DNA from 3 places in the Paenarthrobacter sp. NPDC056912 genome. Region 1 is predicted to be linked to each of the others. Evidence: riboswitches for the same ligand, from Rfam matches in the RefSeq annotation. Region 1 holds a riboswitch; each other region holds the start of a gene.
The links. Region 1 has a riboswitch for thiamine pyrophosphate ahead of thiC (phosphomethylpyrimidine synthase ThiC). Riboswitches for the same ligand answer to the same signal wherever they lie in the genome.
Positions count from the first base shown of each region.

Region 2: another riboswitch for thiamine pyrophosphate. It lies ahead of thiD (bifunctional hydroxymethylpyrimidine kinase/phosphomethylpyrimidine kinase); the one in region 1 lies ahead of thiC (phosphomethylpyrimidine synthase ThiC).
Region 3: another riboswitch for thiamine pyrophosphate. It lies ahead of thiO (glycine oxidase ThiO); the one in region 1 lies ahead of thiC (phosphomethylpyrimidine synthase ThiC).

Region 1 is NZ_JBHUCD010000017.1:113,180-117,790, forward strand. It holds gene ACFRJ9_RS17970 (alpha/beta fold hydrolase) at 1-478, shown strand, start outside; gene thiC (phosphomethylpyrimidine synthase ThiC) at 461-2,323, opposite strand; TPP riboswitch at 2,318-2,425, opposite strand; gene ACFRJ9_RS17980 (amidohydrolase family protein) at 2,509-3,591, shown strand; gene ACFRJ9_RS17985 (VOC family protein) at 3,668-4,540, shown strand.
Region 2 is NZ_JBHUCD010000003.1:235,560-240,170, reverse strand. It holds gene ACFRJ9_RS05135 (Rne/Rng family ribonuclease) at 1-2,867, shown strand, start outside; TPP riboswitch at 3,056-3,154, shown strand; gene thiD (bifunctional hydroxymethylpyrimidine kinase/phosphomethylpyrimidine kinase) at 3,137-4,611, shown strand, end outside.
Region 3 is NZ_JBHUCD010000028.1:25,483-30,093, reverse strand. It holds gene thiS (sulfur carrier protein ThiS) at 2-238, opposite strand; gene thiO (glycine oxidase ThiO) at 235-1,494, opposite strand; TPP riboswitch at 1,486-1,605, opposite strand; gene thiE (thiamine phosphate synthase) at 1,633-2,316, shown strand; gene ACFRJ9_RS22250 (ferritin-like fold-containing protein) at 2,320-2,988, opposite strand; gene ACFRJ9_RS22245 (RNB domain-containing ribonuclease) at 3,030-4,514, shown strand.

The DNA.
Region 1 (4,611 bases):
GGCAGCGTTGGAACGCCCTGACCTGGTGCATTCCCTGTCGCTGGTGGAGCCGGCTTGTCTGTCCCTGACCGCGGAACTTCCCGCTACAGCGTCCCATCGGGCGCTTATGGAACCACTGTTCCAGGTGCGGAACCAACTAAGCGATGCCGACTATGAGCGCGAGTATTTTCGCCGGGCCTATTCAGTGAAGACCGGCGGTTTGGATACTCCAGAGGCACGGCGTTCGGCCCTGCGCCTCCGCCTGCAAGCTCCGCCCTGGGAGGCGCCCCTGCACATTGTCCCGGGCGTCCCCACCTTGGTCCTGACCGGCGGTTGGGAGCCTTTGTATGAGGAAATCGCCGGCTACCTCGAAGAGACCGGTGCCCTTCGCCGCGTTGCTGCGGGAGGACACCGGCCCCAGGATTCTGCCGACGGCGACCGGATCATCCGGCGGTTCATCGCCGACGTCGGCAGGTCGATGTCAGTTCAGGCGTCCTGAGAGGTCGTTGTCGGCTCCTGCGCTGCGTGCCGCACTGGTCGCCGGAATCTGCAGCTCCGGCAGGTAGACCTTGCCGCCGGCTGCCAGGAACTCCTCGCTCTTCTCCCGCATCCCGCTGTACATCCCTGCAATGGCCGCCTGCGCCTCGGCCGAACCGTACTCGTCACGGATGTCCTGGCTGATGCGCATGGAGCAGAACTTGGGGCCGCACATGGAGCAGAAGTGGGCGGTCTTCGCAGGTTCCGCCGGCAGCGTTTCGTCGTGGAAGGCTTCAGCGGTCACAGGATCAAGGGACAGGGCGAACTGGTCGCGCCAGCGGAACTCGAAGCGTGCCTTGGAGAGGGCATCATCGCGTTCATGTGCGCCCGGATGGCCTTTTGCGAGGTCCGCTGCATGGGCGGCGATCTTATACGTGATCACGCCCGTTTTCACGTCGTCCTTGTTGGGGAGCCCCAGATGTTCCTTCGGTGTCACATAGCAGAGCATGGCTGTGCCGTAGCGGGCGATCTCCGTTGCCCCGATGGCCGAGGTGATGTGGTCGTATCCGGGCGCGATGTCGGTGACCAGTGGTCCCAGTGTGTAGAACGGGGCCCCGTTGCAGAGTTCCTGTTGGCGTTCGACGTTTTCCCGGACCAGGTGGAACGGAATGTGCCCGGGTCCCTCCACCATGACCTGCACATCGAATTCCCAGGCCCTCCGGGTGAGCTCGGCAAGGGTGTCCAGTTCGGCGAACTGGGCTGCGTCGTTGGCGTCGGCGATGGCGCCGGGACGCAAGCCATCGCCCAAGGAAAAGGCGACGTCGTACTGGGCGAAGATTTCGCATAGCTCGTCGAAATGCGTGTAAAGGAAGTTCTCCTGGTGGTGCGCCAGGCACCAGCCGGCCATGATCGAACCACCACGGGACACGATCCCCGTGACCCGGTTGGCCGTCAGCGGCACATACCTAAGGAGCACGCCGGCGTGAATGGTCATGTAGTCCACACCTTGCTCGCATTGCTCGATGACGGTGTCCCGGAAGATCTCCCACGTGAGTTTGTTGGCCTCTCCGTTGACCTTTTCCAAGGCCTGGTAGATGGGCACGGTTCCGATGGGCACGGGGGAGTTTCGGATGAGCCATTCGCGCGTGGTGTGGATGTCATCGCCGGTGGACAGGTCCATGACAGTGTCCGCGCCCCATTGCGTTGCCCACTGCAGTTTGTCGACTTCCTCCGCGATGGAACTCGTCACGGCCGAATTCCCGATGTTCGCGTTGATTTTCACCAGGAAGGCCTTTCCGATGATCATCGGCTCGGATTCCGGATGGTTGATGTTATTGGGAATGATGGCCCGTCCCGCTGCCAGTTCGCTCCTGACCAGCTCTACGTCGCAGTTCTCGCGCAGCGCCACAAACCGCATTTCCGAAGTCACGACGCCCTGCCTGGCGTAGTGCATCTGGGTGACGGTCCTACCTTCGACGGCGCGCCGGGGCACCGGTTGCGCCCCCTTCCACTCCGCGGATGCCGCGCCCCGCCGAACCGCTGACTTGCCGTCGTCGAACAGGTTCCGCTCGCGGCCCCGGTAGCTTTCGGTATCGCCGCGGGCTTCCACCCAGGATTCCCTGAAGGGCGCCAAGCCCACCACGGGATCACTTCCCGGGCCTGAGGTCCTGTAGACCCGCAGTGGAGCATTGGCCTGTCCACTGGGGGAGGGCTCCAAGGCGATCTCCGTGACGGGTACACGGATTCCGTTGCCCGGGTCCTCCAGGTAGGCCAGCGAATGGGATTTCAGGGACTGCGTGACGGCACCGCTTGCGGCTGGAGCGGAGTGGTTTTGGGCAGGGCTGTGCTGTGTTTCTGTGGTTCTCAAGGATTACTCACTTCCTTCGCCGGCATTACCCGGACAGGTTCAACGGTCGCAGACTGCGTCAGTCCGATCTCAGCCCCTGCAGGGGCCCCCGTGTGGTCGTAGATGAAGCTACCACAGCTCCGAACGTGCACCCAGTCACATGGCCCGCAAGCGTCGGCGGTGCGGCTGCCGACTAGGCTTTTGCCATGGCCAATATCATCGAATTCAGCGGATCCGTCCTCGTTGCAGCTGACGACGAGCGGGAGGGAATGTGGTCCGTCGACGGTGTCCTGACGTTCGTACGGCCAACCGCGGCGCCGGACGAGGTGCTGGATGGCTGGGTCTTGCCGGGCCTGGTTGATGCGCATTGCCACATCGGACTGGGAGCAGGCGGAGCCGTTGATGAGGCGACCACCCTCGCTCAGGCCCAAGCGGACCTCGACGCCGGAACGCTGCTGATCCGGGACGCCGGATCGCCCAGCGACACCCGCTGGGTCCAACAACGGATGGACTTGCCACGCTTGATCCGGGCCGGCCGACACATCGCCAGGAGCCGGCGCTACCTTCGCGGGCTGGGCCACGAGGTTGAACCCGGGCAACTGGTGGAGACTGTCCGGAAGGAAGCCAGGGCAGGCGATGGATGGGTGAAACTGGTGGGCGACTGGATAGACCGGGGCGTTGGTGACTTGGCGGCCTCATTCCCGGCCAACCTCGTGAAGGACGCCATAGCTGCCGCCCACGATGAGGGTGCCAGAGTGACCGCCCATTGTTTCGCCGAGGACACGATCGACCACATGTTGGATGCCGGCATTGACTGCATCGAACACGCCACCGGCCTCTTGCCCAGGCACATTCCACGATTGGTGGAGCAGTCGGTGCCCATTGTTCCCACCTTGGTGAACATCGCGACGTTCCCTGACATTGCCAACCAAGCTGCGCCAAAGTTTCCGAGGTACGCCGACCACATGATGCGCCTTTGGGAACGCAGGAAGGAACGGGTGCTGGAGGCGTTCGAGGCGGGCGTGGCTATCTACGCGGGCACGGATGCGGGCAGCGTCATCAAGCATGGCCGGATCGCAGAGGAAATGATGGAACTGCACGACGCCGGGCTGCCGCCTTCTGCGGTCCTGAACGCTGCTGCTTGGGGTGCGCGGGCTTGGCTGGGAGCGGAGGCTATCAGCGAAGGGGCGAGTGCCGACGTCGTGATTTGCCGGAGCGATCCCAGGCTTGAAGTGGGAACGGTCTTGGAGCTAAAGCACATCGTGCTTCGGGGTAATATCGTCCGCTAGGAATAAATTGAAGCTTCAAGTAATTTAGATAGGTAGAACGTGCCGAAAGGCGGCCACTCAGATTCGGGAGCTTCACATGACCACAACATCCAGCCAGGACCTGCTTCCTGCCGAACTCACCATGGGCACCGTCATGCTCAAGGTTGGCGACATGAAGGTCATGAGCGATTACTATCAGCGCGCGTTGGGCCTGGTGGTCGTGGCTGAGCAGGATGGCGGGCTGTATCTGGGGCGCGTCGGGAAGCCGCTTGTCCACCTTGCACCCGCTGCCGGACTGCAGATTCCCGCACGCGGTGAGGCTGGCCTGTTCCACACGGCCATTTTGTTCCATGACCAGCCTTCGCTGGCGGCTACCATCGCCACGGCGGCCGAATATGAACCCCGGGCATTCGCTGGCAGCGCCGACCACTTGGTGAGTGAAGCGTTCTACTTCACGGACCCTGAGGGTAATGGCATTGAGCTCTACTACGACAAGCCCCGCGAACAGTGGCAATGGGATGGCAAGAATGTAGTCATGGACAACGTTGCGCTCCCGCCGCAGCGGTTCCTGCAGCAGCACCTGAGCGAAGCTGCCGTGACCGGACAGCGCGAGGCGGCTGCCGGCGTCGGGCACGTGCATTTGCAGGTGGGCGACGTCCAGACAGCCCACGATTTCTACGTAGACACCCTCGGTTTCGAAAAGACGGCCGGATGGCACGGCCAGGCGCTCTTTGTTTCTGCAGGCGGATACCACCACCACATGGCAATGAACGTGTGGAACAGTCGCGGGGCGGGACCACGCCGCGACACCCTGGGTTTGGGTGAGGTGGTCATTGAGGTGCCCGCCGGCGAGGACGTGGCAGCGTTGGCCGACCGGTTGAAGACGGCAGGCGTGGAAAATCACCACACCGGCGTGGAGTTGCGTTTCGAAGACCCTTGGCGCAACAAGCTGCGGGTCGCCGTCCGCTAGGCTGGGCGTTGGCGTCACCGGCCCTTTCGGGTGTGGTGCCGCCGCCCCGTCAGCACGAAGGAATGAGAGTA
Region 2 (4,611 bases), on a different contig from region 1:
CCGTAGCGGAAAGCCAGCCCGAGGCCGTCCTCGAGCCTGCCCCGGAAAAGCCGGTCCGCCGTCGTCGTGCCGCCAAGCCCAAGGCTGAGGTCGCAGAGGCGCCCGCAGTTGAAGAAACCTCGACGCCGGTGGCAGACTCCCAGCCTGAGCCTGCGGAGCCGGTCACGGAAACTCCGGTTGACGAACCCGAATCCGAAGAACCAGCGGCAGAAGAAGCTGCCTCGAGCGCTTCCGCGTCCCTGTTCCTGGAGCCTGTCTCCATCACTTCCATCATCTTCCAGGCACCGGACCTCACCCCGGTCCCGCGGGTTGGCGCTGTTGAAGAGAAGGAAGAGGAGCCCGAAGGGGCCACTGAATCTACTACGGACGATGAACTGGACGACGCCGGTAGTCGCCGGCGGCGCCGCAGCCGTGGCCGCCGTGGCCGTCGGGGAACCGAGCGCGAAGAGAACGATGCCGAGGACGGTGCTGAGTCCGAAGACGAAGAAGCCCCGGCAACAGAGGCCCTGGAAGAGGGCGTCACGTCCCGGCGTCGGCGTCGTCGTCGTCGTGGCGACCAGGACCTTGAACTGACCGGCGGCACCGATGACGACCCGCCCAACACGGTAACCCGTGTTCGCGCGCCGCGTCCGATGACCGAAACAGCGCCGTCCAACCGAGTGGCGAGCGTCAAGGGCTCCACCAGGCTTGAAGCCAAGAAGCAGCGCCGCCGCGAGTCCCGCGAGACCGGTCGTCGCCGCCAGGTGATCACTGAAGCCGAGTTCCTGGCACGCCGCGAGTCCGTGGACCGCCAGATGATCGTCCGCCAGCGCGACGACAGAATCCAGATCGGTGTCCTGGAAGACGGCGTCCTTGCCGAGCACTTCGTGTCCAAGACCCAGCAGGACTCCCTGATCGGCAACGTCTACCTGGGCAAGGTCCAGAATGTGCTGCCGTCCATGGAAGCTGCCTTCGTTGACATCGGACGTGGCCGCAACGCCGTGCTGTACGCCGGTGAAGTGAACTGGGACGCAGTCAACCTCGAAGGCCAGCCGCGCCGGATCGAGAACGCCCTGAAATCCGGCGATTCCGTTCTGGTGCAGGTCACCAAGGACCCCGTGGGCCACAAGGGCGCCCGCCTGACCAGCCAGATCTCCCTGCCCGGCCGTTACTTGGTCTACGTACCCGGTGGATCCATGACCGGCATCTCGCGCAAGCTTCCCGACGTCGAGCGCAACCGCCTCAAGCGCATCCTGAAAGACCGCTTGCCGGAGAACGCGGGCGTCATTGTCCGCACGGCGGCCGAGGGCGCGTCTGAAGAAGAGCTGACGCATGACATCAACCGCCTGCGCGCCCAGTGGGAAGGCATCGAAGGACAGGCTTCCTCGACGAAGGTCTTGGCTCCGGAACTGCTCTACGGCGAACCTGACCTCACCATCAAGGTGGTCCGCGACGTCTTCAACGAGGACTTCTCCAAGTTGATCGTCTCCGGCGACGACGCCTGGGACACGATCGAGGCCTACGTGACCTACGTTGCCCCGGACCTTGTGGGCCGCCTCGAGAAGTGGACCAAGGACCAGGACATCTTTGCTGCCTGGCGCATCGACGAACAGATCCACAAGGCACTGGACCGCAAGGTCTTCCTGCCCTCGGGTGGTTCGTTGGTCATCGACCGTACCGAAGCAATGACAGTGGTGGACGTCAACACCGGCAAGTTCACCGGCAGCGGCGGAAACCTTGAAGAAACCGTCACCAAGAACAACCTTGAAGCGGCCGAAGAAGTGGTTCGCCAGCTTCGCCTGCGCGACATCGGCGGCATCATCGTCATCGACTTCATCGACATGGTGCTCGAGTCCAACCGTGACCTGGTCCTTCGCCGCATGGTCGAGTGCCTTGGCCGCGACCGCACCAAGCACCAAGTCGCCGAAGTGACGTCACTCGGCCTTGTCCAGATGACCCGTAAGCGCATGGGAACGGGCCTCCTTGAGGTCTTCGGCGAGCAGTGCGAGCACTGTGCCGGCCGTGGCATCGTGACGCACGATGAACCCGTGGAGCATCGGCGGGCCAACGTGGTAGCCGCCGAGCAGCACCGGCCCCACACCGAATCCCAGCCTCCGGCTGCCCGGACGGAACGCAAGCGCCGTCGCGGCAAGGGCGGGGGGCAAGCCGTAGCAGAAGCACCCGCGCCGGTTCACACCCCGGCGTCGGCACCGGCAGCACCGTCTACGGCCCCTGAGACCGTGGATCCGGTGCGTCAGGCGAAGGCTGATGCAACCAGGGCAGCGCTGGCTACCATTGCCGCAGCCGCGCACGCTGCGCACCTGCACGATGACGAAGTCCACCGTGCTGAGGAGCTCGCACAGGCAGCGGGACAGCACCAGCCTGCCGGTGAGCAGGTTTCCGGAGATGTCACAGCCAAAGACGCTGAGGACGCAGCCGCCCGCGAAGCCAGGTCTGCTCCTGTCCTCAGGTTTGGCGGGGAAGAGGTGGCGTTGCCGTTCGTTGAACACCATGAGGAACCGCAGGCGACCAAGCCCGCCATGAGCCTTGACCTTCTGGCCGAAGCGTTCTCCCACCTGGGAGCAGCTCCGGTGCTCGAGGAACAGCCAGCCAGCGCGGGATCTGCGCCGGAGGCCGTTGCAGCCGCAACGGTTGACGAAGATCCCGAAGCCGCTGCTCCTGCACGGGGTCGTCGTGGCCGCCGGAACCGCAGCGCCAGCCGGGCCCAGGGCGCAGCTAATGAGACCAGCGTGGAACACCACGAAGTATCGGCGCCAGCCGCGGGTGGGACGGCCCATGAGGCCAAGGCTCCCGTGGAACCAGCCAAGAAGGCGCCCGCGGATGAGCCCATCATCCTGGGTGTCGGAGTGCCTGCTTCCGAACTCTAGAGGTTCAAAGCCATGAGAAGGGCCCTGCAAACTCCGTTTCCAACGGACGCTGCAGGGCCCTTTGTTGTCCCGCAGGTCCATCCGGATTCCTTGCCGGTTCCTTGCCGACACCGCAGGAACCAGTGCGGTCACATCCACGCTGCTCGGCGGCGCAGTTCCCGGGCGGCGGTGCTTCCCGGCTAGGCTAGGTATTTGACACGGGGTGCCAGGCATTGGGCCAGGCTGAGATCCAGACCCGTTGAACCTGTCCGGTTAGCACCGGCGAAGGGATGTCCCCAGTGACTGTATTGTCATATTCTCCCGTCTACCGGTTGCCGTCTTCCGGCCGGACAACCCCGAGGGTGCTGAGCATCGCCGGGTCCGATCCTTCGGGCGGCGCTGGAATCCAAGCGGATCTGAAGAGCATCGCTGCCCATGGTGGATACGGAATGGCTGCCATTACGGCCCTCACGGCGCAAAACACCCTGGGCGTCCGTGCGGTGCACGTGCCTCCAGTGGAGTTTCTCCGCCAACAGTTGGACGCCATCAGCGGCGACATCACCATAGATGCCGTCAAGATCGGGATGCTCGGCGACGCAGCCGTCATCAACGAGGTCCGCAGCTGGCTCGAGGATGTGCGCCCCGCCGTCGTGGTCCTTGATCCGGTGATGGTAGCCACCAGCGGTGACCGTCTCTTGCGTGAATCGGCAGAGACAGCCTTGCGTGCCCTCCTGCCGTTGGCGGACCTGGTTACTCCCAACCTTCCCGAGCTTGCCATGCTGCTGGGAGAACCTGAGGCGCCTGATTGGGCATCTGCTCTGGACCAAGGCAAGCGGCTGGTCGCTGAATGCGGAAATACCGTCCTGGTGAAGGGCGGCCACCTGGCCGGATCCGAGTGCCCTGACGCGCTGGTCAACACCAGCGGGCTGTTGCGCCAGGACGTGGTCGAGGTGGCCGGCCCGCGCGTTGAGACCATGAACAGCCACGGCACGGGCTGTTCCCTGTCGTCCGCGCTGGCAACAGTGCAGGCCCGCAAGGGTGACTGGGAAGCTTCCTTGCGGGAAGTAAAGCCATGGTTGATTCAGGCGCTGACAGCCTCCGACGCCCTTGAGGTAGGACAGGGAAGCGGTCCCGTTGATCACTTCCACCACCTTCGCGGCGGGCCCCGGGCAGGTGAATTTGCGGCGACGCTGTGGAAAGAAGCCGTGCCGGAGCTCGACGCCATCTACGGCCTCAGCTTCATCCAAGGGCTGCAATCCGGACAGCTCCCGGAATCCGAATTCAACTACTACCTCGCCCAGGACGCCATCTACCTCAACGGGTACTCCAGGGTCTTGGCCCGCGCCGGAGCGTTGGCCCCCACGGAAGAGGAACAGTTGTTCTGGGCCAAGGCCTCGCAACAGTGCCTTGAAGTGGAATCGGAACTGCACCGGAACTGGCTGAGCACCCGTCAGGCGTCACCGGTCACCGGGCCGGTGACCAGATCCTATGTGGATCACCTGCTGGCGTCGTCCGCGTCCGGGAGCTATGCGGTGGTGCTTGCCGCGATCCTGCCCTGCTACTGGTTGTACGCGGAGGTCGGGCAACAGCTCCACGCCCAGTACGTGAATGCAGGCGCACCATCGGACCACGCATACGCTGACTGGCTGAAGACCTATGCTGACGAAGACTTTGCTGCGGCTACCAGGAAGGCGGTCGACTTCACGGATGCGGCCGCAGTTGCTGCTTCTTCCCGCGAGCAGGCTGCCATGGTGGACGCCTTTGC
Region 3 (4,611 bases), on a different contig from region 1:
TTCAGCCTCCTTGTACTGCGGTCACGAGTTCGAGTTCATCGCCGTCTGCGAGCGCGGTGGCTGCCCACTGACTGCGCGGCACTACTTCGGAATTGCGGGCGACGGCGACACCCAGCTTGCCGCCGTCGGCCGCCTGACCACGGTGGTCAAGGACACGGCCGGTGATGGCCGTGACGAGGGTGCTGACGGAGGCGTTGTCTGCCAGGGCATGGTCGGCGCCATTGAGTTTGATGTTCATACGGTTTCCTTGCTTGGGGTCTGGAGGCGGTGTGTTGCGGGGAACCGGTCCGGGCGGAAGCGGGACCAGCGGGAATCGGCCGAGCCGCCGATCAGCTCCCCCACGATCCTCGCGGCGGCGGGAGTCAGGAGGACTCCGTGGCGGAAGAAGCCGGTGGCGATCACGAGGCCACTGATGTCCGCCTCGGCGCCGGCAGCGCGCCCGAGGAGCGGGGCATTGTCCGGAGTACCGGGCCTGGCACGCGCCGTTGCTTCGATGAGTTCAAGTTCAGCGACGGCGGGGACCAGGACTTGTGCATCCCGCAGGAGCTGGTAAACCCCTCCCGCGGACACGGCATCGGACGAGGCAGATAAACCGTCCTCGCGCTGGGTCGCCCCGACTACTACGGTTCCGTCTTCCCGGGGCACGATGTAGACAGGGACGCCTCGAACCATTCCGCGGACGGTTGAGGTGATCAAGGGTTGCAGATGCGCGGGAACACGCAGCCGGAGGATGTCACCATAGACAGGCCGCAGTGGAAGGTTAAGCTCCTGGGGGAGGCCGGCCAAATGCGCGGCGCCCAAGCCGTTGGCCACCACGGTTTCGTTGGCCAGGACCACTCCCCCGGTTTCCAACTCGACCCCTGAGACCCGCGGACCATCCCAGAGCAAACCCCTTGCCGTTGCACTGATCGCAAAGCCGTCGGCCGCCCCCGGCAGCCAGGTCCGAGACCCTGGCGTATGGTGACCCAGCCCGGCCAGAAGCCGACGCGCCAGCTTGCGGGGGTCAACCTGGTGATCGGCCGGGATGTCGAAAGCACAGGATATCTGCGGACTGAGGAGCGGTTCACGTCCCCTCGCGTCCCGCAGGGACAGCGGTTCCACGGCGAGGCCGGATGCCTGCTGCACCAGGCGGAGGTCTGCGAGCGCGCGGCGGTCGGCGGCGTCGGCACCCACGGCGAGCGTCGACGTCGTGCGGTAGCCGGTGCTTTCCCCGCCGCCAGGGAGGTTGGCTATGAAGGCGGGCCACAACCGTGACGACTCGAGCATGAGTTCCAAGAGGTCTTCCTCCTGGTAGTGCAATTCGCTGACCGGCGCGAGCATACCGGCGGCGGCGAAGGTGGCCCCCGTTGCCGGCGCAGGGTCAATGAGTGCCACGGAGTAGCCCCGCCGCCGCGCTTCGTGGGCAATGCCCAGGCCAATGATGCCCGCTCCGATCACTGCGACGTCAGCAAGGATGGGCGGTGCGGTGCTTGGGGTTTGGCGGGAATCTGCCATTCGGTTCCTTCCCTACGCCGGTACTAGCCGGATCAGGTCAAGCGGTCGGCGCTGAAGCCCTCTCAGCCGGACGGTCATATGACGAACGTCGCGGCTCCCGCAGTACGTGCTTAGTTTAGAGGAACTACTCTGGTATCCATGACCCAGCATGATGTCCACACCACTGCCCGCCTCTACTTATGCACCGACGCCCGCAAAACCCAGGGCGATTTTGAAGACTTCGTCGATGCCGCATTTGAAGGCGGCGTGGACATCATCCAACTCCGCGACAAGACGCTTGAGGCCGCCGAGGAATTGGAGATCCTGGAAGTCCTGCACAAGGTCGCGCACCGGCACGGGCGTCTCTGGGCAGTCAACGATCGAGCCGATGTCGCCAGTATTTCCGGGGCTCCCGTGTTCCACATCGGCCAAAAGGACCTCCCGCTCAAAGCCGCCCGCCACCTCCTCCACGACCCCTCTGTCATCGGCCTTTCCACGCACACGCCGCGGCAGATTGACGCAGCCATCGCGGCTTCGCCGGGCCAAAGCGGACTGGACTATTTCTGTGTTGGTCCGGTCTGGGCAACTCCCACAAAACCCGGCCGCGAAGCGGTCGGCCTGGATTTGGTCACATATGCCGCGGAAGCCGTCAAACGTGCTGACGAGGACACCGTGGGGGGTTTGCTCCTGCCTTGGTTCGCCATTGGCGGGATCGACCTCACCAACGTTGAGCAGGTGCTCGCAGCGGGGGCTAGCAGGATCGTCGTCGTGCGCGCCATCACCGAAGCGGAAGACCCGACGGCGGCCGCCAAGGCGCTGCTCTCGGCGTTGGACGCTGCCTGAACCTCAGGCGGTCAGCCCTAGGCCCGTCATACGGCGGGCATGCCTTTCGGCGAGCCCTGCCGTCAGTTGGCTGACAGCGGCGCGGGCGTCTCCGCCGCTCCTCAGCATCGGCCCAAGGCGGGGGTGTTCCAAACCGACACGCTGAGCCTGTGTCAACGCCTCACCCACTAGTCGGCGTCCCCACAGCGCCAACCGGGACGCCAGCCGCGGGTCGTCGGCCAACGCGCGGCGCAGCAGGACTCGAAGGACTTCGGTGGCTTGGTCCGCAGAGGCCACCCGCTCGACGAATTGCTGTGTTCCGGGGTCAAGGAAAGTCGAGACAGTCTTGTAGAAGTCCGATGAAACGGTGTCGATGACGTAGGCCTTCATGACCGATTCAAACCAGTCTCCGGGTTTGGTGCGTTCATGGAAGTGGTCAAAGGATCGCTGGAAGGGGAGCATGGCCTCTTCAGGATCGATCCCCATTTCCTGGAGGCGTCCGCTGAGCAAGGCAAAGTTTCCGTAGGCTCCTACGGCGATCTTCGCCAGCACGGACCTGTCATGGAGTGTCGGTGCGAATCGGGAGTCGGAAGACAGCCGCCCGAACGCGGACAACTCGCCGTACGCCATGGCTCCCAGGAGCTCCGCGGCGAGTTGCCCGGTCGATGCTGCTGCGTCCGGGAATGTGCCCATGCTTCAAGACTATCCGTCCATTTCGGGCTAACCTGACTTTCGTGTCACATCATCGGATAACGCCCAATGTCGACGACTCGTCGGACCAGCTCGCTGCGGCCCTTGCTGCCCTGAGGACGGAGTTGGAGCTTCCCGGAGAGTACCCGGCGGAGGCCGTGAAGGAAGCCCGGACAGCGGTGGACCACCACACCTTGCCGGAACGGGATTTGCGGGACATTCCGTTCGTGACCATTGATCCGGCGACCTCAACCGATCTGGACCAGGCGCTGTTCATTGACCGCACAGGTGACGGGTACAAGGTTCTGTATGCCATCGCGGATGTACCGTCCTTTGTGGCTCCCGGTGGGGCATTGGATGCTGAGACCCGGCAGCGCGGGCAAACGTTCTACGCTCCGGATGGCCGGATTCCGTTGCACCCCGAGGTGATCAGCGAGAATGCCGGCAGCCTGCTGGCCGGCCAGGACTGCAGCGCGTTCGTGTGGGAATTCGATCTGGACGCTGCGGCGGACGTCGTCACAGTCACGGTTGCCCGAGGAACGGTCCGGAGTCGCGAAAAGTTGAGCTACAAGGGAGCCCAGCAGCAGATCGACGACGATACTGCCTCCCCGGTTCTCCGGCTCCTGAAGGAGGTGGGCCTGAAACGCGTTGAGTTGGAACGCCTCCGCGGGGGCGCAAGCCTGAACATGCCGGAGCAGGAAATCGTCCAGGCGACCGACGGCGGCGGGTACAGGATCGCGGCCGCCCCGTCCTTGCCGGTGGAGGACTGGAATGCGCAGATCTCCCTCATGACCGGGATGTCAGCTGCGCAACTGATGCTTAATGGAAAGGTGGGCATCCTGCGCACCATGCCTGCGCCGGATGAACGATCGCTCCTGCACTTCAAGCGGCAAACCAAGGCTCTTGGCAAGCCGTGGGACGGTCAAGTCTCCTATGGCGAGTACTTGCGGACTCTGGATGCTTCCGACCCCAAGCAGTTGGCCATCCTGCACTCGGCCGGCACGCTGTTCCGCGGCGCCGGCTATACGCCCTTTGACGGCGAGGTGCCTGCCAACGTGATCCAATCGGCCATCGGTGCACCCTACGCACACACCACGGCTCCATTGCGGCGCCTCATCGACCGGTTCGTCCTGGTGATCTGCGAAGCCCTCAGCAACGGCCACGACATCCCCGGTTGGGCTCGCGATGCCCTTCCGTCTCTGCCTGAGATCATGGCTGCTTCGGACCAGTTGGCCGGGCGCCTCGAACGCATGGCATTGGACACCGTGGAAGCGGCACTCGTGGCAAACCATCTTGGCCAGGAGTTCGACGCCGTTGTCATTTCCGGTTCCAAGCCTTCCAACGGAAACGGCAACGGCAAGGGCAATGGCAACGGAAACGGCAACGGCCCGTCCGGCACGGTGCAGATTCCGGAGCCTGCCGTGACGGCGCGATGCGACGGTGAGATGGAGCCCGGGACAGTGGTCAGGGTGCGGTTGATCAAGGCGGACATCGCCGGCCGGGAGATCCGGTTCGAACTGGTCCGGTAACGGCGCTGCGCCCACGATCCGGGCTTTAGGGCTCCCAGAGGATAGACTGGCCGTGTAGTAATGGATGCCCGGTCGTTGATTCAGTTAATTTTTGAAC